3 regions of the Vibrio sp. SNU_ST1 genome follow, and region 3 is predicted to be linked to each of the others. Evidence: predicted binding sites of a transcription regulator. Region 3 holds the regulator's gene; each other region holds the start of a gene.
What was found. Region 3 encodes CRP, which controls carbon source genes, mostly activating them, when cyclic AMP is high. Its sites were predicted from a motif close to TGTGANNNNNNTCACA; they were not measured.
Positions count from the first base shown of each region.

Region 1: deoD (purine-nucleoside phosphorylase) is a predicted target of CRP. The motif match lies at 1,391-1,406, and genes of this name have one in related genera.
Region 2: Q5H80_RS11120 (NupC/NupG family nucleoside CNT transporter) is a predicted target of CRP. The motif match lies at 2,154-2,169, and genes of this name have one in related genera.

Region 1 is NZ_CP130749.1:196,706-201,284, reverse strand. It holds gene Q5H80_RS15225 (Lpp/OprI family alanine-zipper lipoprotein) at 1-27, shown strand, start outside; gene Q5H80_RS15220 (L,D-transpeptidase family protein) at 202-1,176, opposite strand; gene deoD (purine-nucleoside phosphorylase) at 1,523-2,233, shown strand; gene Q5H80_RS15210 (transposase) at 2,314-3,783, shown strand; gene Q5H80_RS15205 (hypothetical protein) at 3,970-4,579, shown strand, end outside.
Region 2 is NZ_CP130748.1:2,545,193-2,549,771, forward strand. It holds gene deoC (deoxyribose-phosphate aldolase) at 1-213, opposite strand, end outside; gene Q5H80_RS11120 (NupC/NupG family nucleoside CNT transporter) at 747-2,009, opposite strand; gene Q5H80_RS11125 (TatD family hydrolase) at 2,214-3,044, opposite strand; gene Q5H80_RS11130 (hypothetical protein) at 3,025-3,192, opposite strand; gene prfC (peptide chain release factor 3) at 3,286-4,579, opposite strand, start outside.
Region 3 is NZ_CP130748.1:2,916,575-2,921,153, forward strand. It holds gene Q5H80_RS12980 (hydrolase) at 1-27, shown strand, start outside; gene Q5H80_RS12985 (YheU family protein) at 122-334, shown strand; gene Q5H80_RS12990 (phosphoribulokinase) at 412-1,281, shown strand; gene crp (cAMP-activated global transcriptional regulator CRP) at 1,523-2,155, shown strand; gene Q5H80_RS13000 (DUF1338 domain-containing protein) at 2,341-3,132, opposite strand; gene astD (succinylglutamate-semialdehyde dehydrogenase) at 3,352-4,579, opposite strand, start outside.

The sequences.
Region 1 (4,579 bases), on a different replicon from region 3:
AACATCGCAGAGTCTTACACTAAATAGTTTGAGAGCTCAGTACGATTAAGCTGTAGATTAAATCAGTCGCGAAATGCAGTAAATAGACAGCACCACCTCTTAACGGATGTGGTGCTTTTTTGGGCAGTACTAATTCGAATAGAAGGCATTAATTCAAGTAGACAAAGATAAACGCCCCTTGTTACAAAAGAGGCAATCAAATTAGAACTCAATCACGGGTGGTGCTATCTCAACAGGCACGCCATTTTGAGCAAATATCACCGCTTTCGCTTTTGAATTTGGTAGGTCTGCATCTTCAAGCCACCATTTTAATTCAACGGGGATTTGCAATAATTTCTTAGAGCCGTCGCTTCGCGTCAATGGTTCGTGAGCTTCAACAAACACGCTTCTATCTGGCTCTAAAGACACTTTGATCGGCTCATCAATTATTGTGACTTTCTCACCACGACTAACCTGCTCAAAAAGCCACTCAATATCTTTTGGCTCCATACGGATACACCCGGAGCTGACTCGTAGACCTATGCCAAAGTCTTTATTGGTGCCGTGTATCAAATAATCACCTGCGCCATAGGCAAGCCTCAGAGCATACTCGCCCAGAGGGTTTTCCGGCCCGGCGGGAACTACTCTCGGTAATTCAATGCCCTTTTCAAGATACTCTTTGCGGATTGAATTTGGTGGAGTCCATGTTGGATTCGGTCTTTTTTGACTTATCTTGGTGATCATCTCGGGGGTATCGCGCCCCACTCGACCGATACCTACAGGGAATACATGCACCTGATTTTGATCGGGCTCAAAGTAGTACAACCTCAACTCAGCAAGATTGATGACAATCCCCTTTCTTGGGGTATCAGGAAGAATCAAACGACTTGGAATGCTTAACACATAGCCTTCCGCGGGAAGAAAAGGATCCACTCCTTTGTTGGCTGCCATTAAAGAGAGGAAACCAATATCGTATTGCTTGGCAATGATGGCCAAGGTTTCGCCTGCCGCCACTTCATGTTGCTGTATTCTGCCCACAATGCGGCTTTCTGTTGGTGGCAATTCAAAGGTTGCAGCAGACACCCACGATGAAGCTATCCCACTGGCAAGCAAAGTAGTTCTTACAACAAGAGATGCTGCCCTGTGTAGTCGGGTTTTCATTGAATGCAAAGGCGTCGAGTTAGCGCAATACGACATACAATTCCTTGGTTTGTCTTTTTATCAAAGTTTAGATTATCGCTGATCAAACGTCGCGACAACGTATTGTTTCTTTAATCTGATATGCAACAGGCATAGATTTGTCGTTTTTCTTCTGGACATAGCGTAATTTAACCACACAAAATCGATTGCCTCTAAACTTTCAACATATTTGGTTATCTATATGAATAATACTTTAAAGGTAGAGCAAATTTGTGACAAACATCTCACGGAGCCTCGTTTTAACTCGCTAATATTGCCTCAACAAAACGAATTCAATTCAACAGAATCGGTAATTAACAAAACCCTGTTCCTATAATTACCGTTAAAACTTTGGAGAACGACCATGGCTACACCTCATATTAATGCTCAAGCTGGTGATTTCGCAGAAACTGTACTTATGCCAGGCGACCCGCTTCGCGCAAAATACATTGCAGAAACATTCCTTGATGACGTGAAGCAAGTTTGTGACGTTCGCAACATGTTTGGTTACACAGGTACTTACAAAGGTAAGAAAGTTTCTGTAATGGGCCACGGTATGGGTATTCCATCATGCTGCATCTATGTACATGAGCTAATTGCTGAGTACGGCGTAAAGAACGTTATTCGTGTAGGTAGCTGTGGTGCGGTACGTGATGACGTTAAACTAATGGACGTTGTTATCGGTATGGGTGCATCGACTGACTCAAAAGTAAACCGCATTCGTTTCAACAACCATGACTTCGCGGCAATCGCTGATTTCGGTCTTCTAGAAGAAGCTGTTAACCAAGCACGTGCACAAGAAGTTCCAGTTAAAGTTGGTAACGTATTCTCTGCAGACCTTTTCTACACTCCAGAAGCTGACCTTTTCGAAAAAATGGAAAAGCTAGGCATCCTTGGTGTTGATATGGAAGCCGCTGGTATTTACGGTGTTGCTGCGGATCTTGGTGCTAAAGCTCTAACTATCCTAACAGTATCTGACCACATCATCCGTGGTGAGAAACTAAGCTCCGAAGATCGTCAAAAATCTTTCAACGACATGATGAAAGTTGCTCTAGAGACTGCAATCAACATCTAACGAATTGATCAGATACATTGAAAAGCGTTACCCCGCAGCCAAGCTCACTTGGCTGCTCAAATAATCCCGAGGGGGAGATCGTGTCTAACGACAAGCTGCCAAAAGATGCGGATGGTTTGCAACTCAACTTTTGTAAAACATTGGCGTGTGACAACTTTGGCTTGAGCGATGCAAAACGGTATGTTTTGCAACACGCAAACCCTAAGCGTCCAGCGATGGTTTGTCGTGAATGTGGAGCTTTCCCCCCCTTACTTAACAATCGTGAAGTGTTAAGCGAACTTCATCGCCTAAGACAACTTCACAGCGACGGGCTCCCTGCTTGTCGTAATGATGATTGCGATAACTTTGGCTTATCGGTTCATACCCACAAACATCTTTATCATGCCTTCGGCTACAGTGGCGATAGGCAGCGTTACAGATGCAAAGACTGCCAATCAACCTTCGTTGATAAGTGGTCGGGATCCAACAAAAAACTTCAGTTTCAAGAGAACCTCATGGGCTTATTGTTCATGGGTTATTCGGTACGTGAAATTTGTAGAAAGTTAGAGATCAATCCAAAGACTTTCTATGATCATGTTGACCATATCGCCAGTCGCTGTCGTCGTAAGTTAGCGATGATCGATGCTCGTTGGGTCAACCATGCTAAAGATTACGAATTCGCTTCTCACTATCAACGCCTACAACCGAAAAGCAACAATGGTGTAGTTTGGATAGCGACCGGCGAGGCACACTCTGGCTATATCCTTTGCCAACACGTCAATTATTCTCAAAATGAAGAGCCATCTGGAAGTGCTGATCACAATCCTTACGATGACGTTGCACGCTTTGTGTCCAAAGAGCACTCTTCAGAGGCTAACCTCGAACTACCTCAACCGTCTGACAAACTGAAAGAGCGCATTGAGCAGCAATATCAAGTAATTCTTGCGAGAGGCAATGTAGAGGACCCTATGGGGAACCTTACGACATTCAGTTACCCTTCGAAGGGCGCGCTGATTCGACCGCCTTATACTTCCTATGCTCACTTCCTACACGTACTTGATATGTGTGATGAGAACAAGCATGTCACGATCTATATGCCACAAGACCCATTACTAAGATCTGCCGCTCTAAGCGTTTGCTTGCCGCGTATTCAGAGTCAAAATGTTGACCTTATGTATGTAGAGGAAGACTCCGGTTGGCAAGATGACCAAAATTTTGAAAAGATCGACATCGTTCATATGAGTTGGTGGCGCGATCGTTGGGCTATCGCGAGTCAAGGGGACAGCCAAAAAGGTATCTGCTACCTAACAGGTAATAATCCAGAACCAAAACAGTGGCTTAATACAGCCTCAATTCAGCAAACAAAGTTCTATCAACAACGTTTCCAGTTGTTATTTGATAGCTTCATCAATGAGCCCAGACGTAAACTTCGTCCTGGGGGCATTCTTCCATTACTCGACATATTTAGATCTTGGCACAATCTGTGCTACCAAGATAAGCAAGGGTTGACGGCAGCACAACGCTTAGGTGTGACAGAGCAGCCACTAACCCTTAAGCAATTGCTTTCATAGAGATGTACCATCTAGACAAGCGCTCTAGAACTCATTGATTTCAAAGCAAAAGCATGAGATAACACCCAAAATTGGAAAAGATACGTGTCCCCTTTATGCTCAGCGAGAGATAATTGATGCTTATCCTCAATCACACTCCTATAATGATTGTGTTATCAATATGTTCGATAATTATGGATCTAAGCCTTGGACAAAAATCAGTACCTTCTTGAAACCGAACTAGAACAACTCAAAACTCGCGTTGATTCTGAGCCATTGGTGATCCTAGAGATTGCACAACAATGCCTAGTCAGATCAGAGCAAGTTCTGTTTGAAGAGGGCGCTATCCAGTCATTAATGTTAATGGCGAGATGTTGTTGGAACCTTATGGATTACCAGAAAGGTTTAAAATACATCAAGGAAGCTTACAAACGCCAAAGCCGATTAGATACCGATCATTTTCTCCCTGAAATTCTCCACTTACACGCTCTCCAATTCTGGGGACAAGCCAAGTATTACTCCGCCCAACAGTTCTGGATCAATGCATTAGAACAGTCTGCACTGGTTGATGAAGTGGAGATTCAAATTGAATGCCTCATTGGCCTTGGCAACATTTGGCGAATGACTCACGAATATAAACTTGCACGCTCTACCCACCAGCTCGCTGTAAAAGTAGCTAATAACAGCCGCATTGGTTGGTTAGAAGGCAAAGCAAGAATACTGCTCGCTTGGGATTACTACCTGCTCAACAACTATGTTGAAATGCTATCGGTGCTCGACGGTGCAGAAGAAGCATTAAAGGAATACAAAGATAATA
Region 2 (4,579 bases), 370 kb from region 3:
CGCGATGCGTACTTCTGGAGTACCTTGCTCACGCAACGCCTTTTTAGCTGCTGGGATGAAGCGAGGGTAAATACAGATTGCAGCGGTGTTGCCAACTGCAGTCTTCGCGTCATGACAAAGTGCCACTACTTTTTCAGTAGTATCGTCGTCATTTAGCGTAGTTAGGTCCATAAGTTTAAGTGCACGTAGAGCTGCTGCTTTTAAATCGCTCATTTCTATCTCCGATCAATATATTCAAATAGTTAACTACTTCGCCATCCATCCAGTATAGATAGATATTTTAGTCATGCTCAGTAGTCACAAATGAACGGACTTGGTTCCCTGAAGACTTGATAACTTTCACTATCAATTGCAATCCTTGTCACCGCACAGTACCAGTTTGGTCTATGGCACAACAAATCAGTCATGTTGTGTCTAACATTTATAGTGTATTGCTAATATAGCGTATTGCTAAGTTTGGCTTAATCCCAGAAGAATAACGTTCGAGTTAATCTCAATGTTATTTTCTTGCCAACAGAGACATCCTATCCCTTTAGCTAATACATTATAGGTATCCATCAATAAATTGTAGTGCTCCTTAGAACGCAAACGGTTTGTATCTCAAAAAAACATTCTAGACCCTACATTGAATCCAAGCACATGCTCATGCTAAAAAATCACTAGGCCTAAAAACTAAAAAAGCCCCGTAGCAATTTCTTGCTACGGGGCGATATTATTATGGCGTCTATATCTCGATTTCTAATGAATTAGAAAGATAGGAAGAAGCCAGCAATTGTTGCTGCCATCAGGTTAGATAGAGTACCAGCAATAACCGCTTTAACACCCATACGAGCGATGTCGTGGCGACGGCTTGGTGCAATACCACCTAGACCACCTAGAAGAATCGCAATTGAAGAAAGGTTTGCGAAACCACATAGAGCGAACGAGATAATTGCTTGAGTCTTAACAGACATTACTTGACCAGTCGCTTCAACGATTTGAGCGTTGTCACCGATGTATGGTACGAAGTTTAGGTATGCAACGAATTCGTTAACAACTGTCTTCTGACCAATGAAAGAACCAGCAATAGTTGCTTCTTCCCATGGCACACCAATGATGAATGCTAGCGGTGCGAAGATCCAACCTAGAAGAAGTTCTAGAGTTAGGTTTTCCATACCGAACCAACCACCGATGCCACCTAGGATACCGTTGATTAGGGCAATAAGACCGATGAATGCTAGTAGCATTGCACCAACGTTAAGAGCTAGTTGTAGACCAACTGATGCGCCACCTGCTGCTGCATCGATAACGTTAGCTGGTTTGTCATCGCCACCGTCCATATCGTCAGCGATGTTATCGTCTGGCGTATCTGTTTCAGGCTTGATGATTTTAGCGAACAGTAGACCACCAGGTGCTGCCATGAATGACGCTGCAACTAGGTATTCTAGAGGTACACCCATAGATGCGTAACCTGCTAGTACACCACCAGCTACAGAAGCCAAACCACCACACATTACTGCGAATAGTTCAGAGTTAGTCATTTTAGGAACAAATGGACGAACAACTAGAGGTGCTTCTGTTTGACCAACGAAGATGTTTGCTGCTGCAGACATTGACTCGGCGCGAGAAGTACCTAGAGCTTTCTGAAGACCACCACCTAGAACTTTGATTACAATTTGCATTACACCAATGTAGTAAAGTACAGAGATAAGTGCAGAGAAGAAAATCAGAGTTGGTAGTACTTGGAAAGCAAAGATGAAACCGATACCGTCAACTGAGAAGTTAACTAGGCTGCCGAATAGGAAACCAGTACCGTCTTTACCGTAGTCGATCACGTTTGCTACACCAGCAGAGAAACCTGCAAGTAGATCACGACCCCAAGGGATGTAAAGTACGAATGCACCAAGTGCGAATTGGATAGCGAAAGCGCCACCCACTGTTCTTATGTTAATAGCTTTGCGGTTGTCAGATAGTAGTACTGCGATTGCAATCAGTACGACCATACCGACTAGGCTCATAAACAGGCTCATAGTTTATGACTTCCTTATTAGTTATTTATTGGCGTGTTACAAAATGGGGCTATAAAGCGGAGGCAATTATACTCATGCGACCACTAATAAAGTAATGCAGTCCTCACACTTTCGTAGAAGATTCATGTACCATTCACACGCAAATGTGAGCCAAATCACAAGCCAAGTGCAATTTACGCAAACGATAAACAAAAACCTTCGATTTTATTCACATATACCGAATGCTCGATGGCTATTTTGCCAAATTTGCGCTGCAACCGATTGCTTCGGTTCTTTTCTAAGCAAAAATAGTTCATTTAAAATCACCACTAAATACTTGGAATGATTAACATTTCCTTGTTTTCCATGCATGGGCATATCCGGGGCATCCGTTTCTAATACCAAGCACTCAAGAGGCAGTTTTGAGATAGTGGTGCGTGTTTTTTGTGCTCTTGGGTAAGTAATCGTTCCACCGACACCAATATAGAAACCAAGCTTGATCCACGCTAAAGCCTGCTGTTCGCTCCCTGAAAATCCATGAATCACGCCACCTAAAGTAAATTTATGCTGCTTTATTAGTTCAATAAGTCGATTAAAGGACTTCCTTTCATGGATGATTAAAGGCAGCTTAAACGCCTTAGCTAGCTCTATTTGTTGGATGAAAAAACGCTCTTGTTTCTCCTGAACAACATCGACAAAAAAGTCGAGACCACACTCTCCTATCGCAACGCATTGGCTGTTTTTTAATGAGAGTAATTGACGAAGCTCTGAGAATTGCTCGTCACTAGCTTGCTCCAAAAAGTAAGGGTGGAAACCTAACGCGTAGTAAACATTTGGGTGGGATTCCGCAATTTTCTCAAGCTTATGCCAGTTATTTTGACCGATAGAAGGAATGAGAAACTTCTCAACTTGTGCCTGTTGGGCTTCTTTAAGGTAGCCATCAATACTTTGATCAAGTGTAGTTCCCTGATCAACGACAATATTTTGCTCAAACGCCTCAAAATCCGCGTGGCAATGAGTATCAAACAGCGGAAAGTCACTTATTTTCGATGTCATCTTCCCTGCTCTCTGTTTGTTTTCCTTGAGGTTCGCGACGATACGCAACACAGCTGCGCTTGTTTTCAGGCGTTAAGCCAAGCTCTTCACACCACTTATCGTATCTATTAATACAAGCTTTTATCCAACCGAACATACTCATGCTCAAATCTCAGTCTCCATCCTCAAATAACACGTATAAAAAAACGTCTATTGCAGAACAATAGACGTTTTTGTTTAACTCTAATAGAGCGCAGAGTAATTAGTGCTCGCGCGTCGCTCGGAATTGAACTTCTGGGAAACGTTCAGAAGCTAGGTTCAAATTCACCATAGTCGGTGCAATGTAAGACAGGTTATCACCACCATCTAACGCTAGGTTAGCTTGACTCTTACGTTTGAATTCTTCTAATTTCTTAGCGTCATCACATTCAACCCAACGAGCTGTAGCAACGTTTACACCTTCGTAAATCGCTTCAACGTTGTATTCCGCTTTTAAGCGCGCTACAACCACATCAAACTGAAGTACACCAACTGCACCAACGATCAAATCATTATTTTGCAAAGGACGGAATACTTGTACTGCGCCCTCTTCTGAAAGCTGAACTAAGCCTTTTAGAAGTTGCTTCTGCTTCAGTGGATCACGCAGACGGATACGACGGAATAACTCAGGTGCGAAGTTAGGAATACCAGCAAACTTCAAGCTTTCGCCTTGTGTAAAGGTATCGCCAATCTGAATTGTGCCGTGGTTATGCAGACCAATGATGTCACCCGCGTATGCTTTTTCAGCACGAGCACGGTCACCCGCCATGAAGGTTACTGCATCTGAGATACTGACGTTCTTACCAGTACGAACATGGTTCATCTTCATACCTTGGTCGTAAGTACCCGATACGATACGCATGAATGCGATACGGTCACGGTGTTTTGGATCCATGTTTGCTTGGATCTTAAAGACGAAACCAGAGAACTTCTCTTCAGTAGCTTCAACATCACGCTCATTCGCTTGACGCGTTTGAGGTGCTGGAGCCCATCGAGTTAGGCCGTCAAGCATGTGGTCAACACCAAAGTTACCTAATGCAGTACCGAAGTAAACCGGCGTTAGTTCACCCGCAAGGAACAGTTCGAGATCAAACTCAGGACATGCGCCGATAACCAATTCGAGCTCTTCACGAACGCTGCTCGCAAGATCTTCGCCAACAGCTTCGTCTAGTTCAGGGTTATCTAGACCTTTGATGATACGAACTTCTTGGATCTCATGGCCGTGACCAGATTCATACAAGATCGTTTCATCACGGTGAATGTGGTAAACGCCTTTAAACTCTTTACCACAACCGATAGGCCAAGAGATTGGAGCACAAGCCATACCTAGCTCGCTTTCCACTTCATCTAGCACTTCCATTGGGTCACGAACATCACGGTCAAGTTTGTTCATAAACGTTACGATTGGTGTATCACGTAGACGCGTTACTTCCATCAATTTACGAGTACGATCCTCGACACCTTTCGCAGCATCGATAACCATCAAACAAGAGTCAACCGCTGTTAACGTACGGTAC
Region 3 (4,579 bases):
TATGAAAGTCTACAAGATTCGGCATAATGACGAGCCTTAGTAAATAGCAGTAAAATATAACTAAACTCACTCATTTCGACATCAATAAACCTATCCATGAACATAAAAGAGAGAAGTATTTATGATCATCCCATGGCAAGAAATTGCGCCAGAGACACTGGAAAACCTCATCAAAGAATTCGTACTGCGTGAAGGTACAGACTATGGTGACATAGAAATTTCACTGCAAAACAAAATTGACCAAGTGAAACATCAATTAGCCTCAGGAGAAGTGAGTATCGTGTTTTCTGAACTGCATGAAACCGTTGATATTCAAGTCACAAAACGCTTCTAAGCTGCGCTCATAAAGGAGCCGTGTTATAGTGGTAAACGATTGCTAACAAGTAAGTTACTCAAAAGACAAGGGTTGTCATGTCCGCTAAACATCCAATTATTGCGGTGACGGGTTCATCTGGAGCCGGCACCACCACTACCTCAGAAGCCTTCCGAAAAATGTTCAATATGATGGACGTGAAGGCAGCTTGGGTTGAAGGGGATAGTTTCCATCGCTTCACTCGACCAGAGATGGATGTCGAGATCCGTAAGGCTCGCGAGCAAGGTAAGCACATCAGCTACTTTGGTCCACAAGCTAACGATTTTGGTGCATTAGAAGATTTCTTCCGTCAATACGGCAATGAAGGCACGGGAAAAGTCCGTAGCTATCTGCATACCTTCGATGAAGCAGTGCCTTACAATCAAATGCCCGGCACCTTTACGCCATGGCAAGAGATCCCTGAAAACTCAGATGTGATGTTCTACGAAGGTCTTCACGGTGGCGTAGTCGATGGTGACATCAATGTTTCTCAACACGTCGATCTGCTTATCGGCATGGTACCTATCGTAAACTTGGAGTGGATCCAGAAATTCGTTCGTGACACACGCGATCGTGGTCACTCTCGCGAAGCGGTGATGGATTCTATTGTTCGCTCAATGGATGATTACCTTAACTACATTACCCCGCAGTTTTCGCGAACTCATATCAACTTTCAGCGTGTCCCTACCGTAGATACATCGAATCCACTGAATGCAAAAGGGATCCCAAGTTTAGACGAAAGCTTCGTTGTTATACGTTTGCGCGGCATCAAAAACGTCGATTTCCCTTACCTGTTGGCTATGATTGATGGCTCATTTATGTCACGTCATAACACGCTTGTAGTGCCAGGAGGCAAGATGAGTTTTGCTATGGAGCTCATTGTAAGGCCTATCCTGCAACAACTTATAGAAACCGGGAAAATAGGCTAACAAAACAACATTCTGGTTGATTACTTTTCATACCGTGATCATGTGCACAATTTTGCGTAAAAAATCGTAGCTTGGTCACGATTAAAATCAAGAAATAGTACCTGAAAAAGGATACTATTCTTAAACGAAACACAAGATAGCTTGCAGCACTCAACGAGTGCTCTTATCCTAGCTACGTCAATTCAGGCTTAGCTAAAATATGGAAAGCGGCAAGCATACCCTGCAGAGGAAGTAAGATATTATGGTTCTAGGTAAACCCCAAACCGATCCAACATTAGAGTGGTTCCTTTCACACTGTCATATTCATAAGTACCCTTCAAAAAGTACTTTGATTCATGCTGGTGAAAAGGCAGAAACCTTGTACTACATCGTTAAAGGTTCTGTGGCAGTTCTTATCAAAGACGAAGAAGGTAAGGAAATGATTCTTTCTTACCTAAACCAAGGTGACTTCATCGGTGAGCTTGGCTTGTTCGAAGAAGACCAAGAGCGTACTGCATGGGTTCGTGCAAAATCTCCTTGTGAAGTTGCTGAGATTTCTTTCAAGAAATTCCGTCAACTTATCCAAGTGAACCCAGATATTCTAATGCGTCTTTCAGCGCAAATGGCAAACCGTCTACAAGTAACTAGCCAAAAGGTTGGTGACTTAGCGTTCCTTGACGTAACAGGTCGTATCGCTCAAACGCTACTAAACCTAGCAAAACAGCCAGATGCAATGACTCACCCTGACGGCATGCAAATCAAGATCACTCGTCAAGAGATTGGCCAGATTGTTGGTTGTTCTCGTGAGACCGTAGGTCGTATCTTGAAGATGCTAGAAGAGCAGAACCTAATTTCTGCACACGGTAAGACCATCGTGGTATACGGCACTCGTTAATCTCGATTAACTGAGCCAAAAATTTGAAAGCCACCAAATGCGAATTTAGTGGCTTTTTTTGTTTTCTAAAGATCTAGAGAACAGATGCGGGAAGCAAAGTTAGAAATCGGACTTCACTATTCTAAAGTATCTCGAAGCGAAGCGTACCCGCATCTCTAGGGAAAATCCCTTGCTCTTATTTTTCTTTAACCATTGGTGCTTTCAAAGATCTTGTCAGCCGATGCCGCGACAAAACCTGTATATAGCTCACCATTGGCCATCGCATAACGCTTAGCGAACTCATAGAAGCCGCCAGGAATCATCTCATTGCCTTCGACAAATGAAACTGGGACTTTGTCTGCCATTGTTGATGATTGCTCTAATAATACCTCTGGAGAGCCTTTCACCTCACCACCAGATGCATTGATAGTGAAGCCTGATTCGCTCAGGTAATCATTCACTGCCTGCACTTCACCAAAAGCATCGAGTTGGTTCACACTCACCGTAAAGTGGTTTGCACCGTAGCCATGAGCCGCTAACCAAGACGCGTATTCACTCTCTTTTGCTAGCGCTTGGAAATCCGTGAAGCTCAAACCCCAAAGGCGCCCCCCAAACAAGAATTCATGACCTTGAAGCTTACTTGCGTCAACTTGCTCAACCAACTTAGCAACGATCTGTTGTAAGTCGCTTGAACACTCTTCGACCTTCAACTCACTAATGAACACTTTTGGTTGTTTTGGATCTGGATGCTCGTAATGCTTAGCCACTAACTTCTTGCTCTCAAACAAGTAGTCGCCACAAGCCTTGTAGCCTAATTCAAGGAAAGGCTTAGCCAGTGTTTCAATGCCCAAAGGGGCAACATTGAAAGTACGTAATGCAATGTGATCATTAATCAGCGCTTCATCTTCTTTCAGCAGATGATGAACTTTCTCAGCCGATGGACAAAGCCTGTGAATGTAATCGTCCCATAATGATTTAAAGAGTAGATCGGGCGTCATGGTGACTCCTTGTCAGAGGTTCTAGCAAGCTAGTAATTTGGATTAGAAAGGGAGAGGCTGGACATAGAGTCAGCAGCCATCAGCCTGTGACATACTTGTTCTATTATTATCTACCGCCCAATCTAGGTGTTGGACGTGGATGAAAAGAGGAAGTGTAATTGCTACTTCCTCTCTCCATTGTTAGCGAATGAGCCCAGTTCTATAACTCATTAGCCTAAACTACAGCTCAATACCTGGGCTAAACGTCGCTGGCAGTTGAGTTTCACCGCCTTCCATTGACGCCATTGGGTAAGCACAGTAGTCAGCCGCGTAGTAAGCACTTGGGCGTAGGTTACCTGAAGCACCCGGGCCACCAAATGGTGCATCACCACTTGCGCCTGTTAGTTGGCGGTTACGGTTAACAATACCCGCACGGATATGGTCAACGAAGTATTCCCACTCTGAATCGTCGGTTGAAACTAGGCCTGCAGACAAACCAAAGCGTGTGTCATTAGCCAGTTCAACGGCTTGCTCTAGCGATTGGCAGCGAACCACTTGCAGCAATGGGCCGAAGTACTCTTCATCTGGCAACTCAGCAATGTTGGTTGCATCGATAATCCCCGGAGAAACAAACGCCGCTTCGCCCGCTTTTGCTTCGACTAGGCTTACACCACCTAACGATTGCAGATTAGCTTGCGCGTCCAGAATGAACTTAGCTGCCGCTTCCGAGATTTGTGGTCCCATGAAGGGTGCTGGCTCAGCGAATGGCTGATCAACACGAATCTTCAAGGTAGCCGCAACGAGCTTATCGAGCAGTTGATCGCCCTTCTCGCCAACAGGAACATACAAGCGACGTGCACATGTACAACGTTGACCTGCACTGATGAAAGCAGATTGGATAATGGTATAAACCGTTGCGTCAGCATCACCGTATTGGTCACTGATCACCATAGGGTTGTTGCCGCCCATTTCTAGTGCCAGCATCTTGCCCGGTTGACCCGCGAATTGACGGTGAAGGATATGACCGGTATTAGCACTGCCAGTGAATAGCACGCCATCAAGGCCTTTAGCATCCGCCAATGCAATACCTGTCTCTTTAGCGCCCTGTACTAGGTTGATTACGCCAGCAGGAAGACCCGCTTCTTGCCACAGTTTCATTGCAAACTCACCCGTCCAAGGTGTCTGTTCTGAAGGCTTAAATACCACGGTATTACCCGATAACAACGCCGGAACAATATGACCGTTAGGCAGATGACCTGGGAAGTTGTAAGGGCCAAACACCGCCATTACGCCTAATGGGCGATGACGCAGTACGATTTGGTTGCCTGCCGCTTCACGCGAAGCTTCGCCGGTACGTTCGTGGTAAGCTCGGATTGAGATAGCGATTTTACCCGCCATCGCACCCGCTTCAGTACGAGTTTCCCAAATAGGCTTTCCCGTCTCTTTTGCGATGATTTGTGCGATTTCT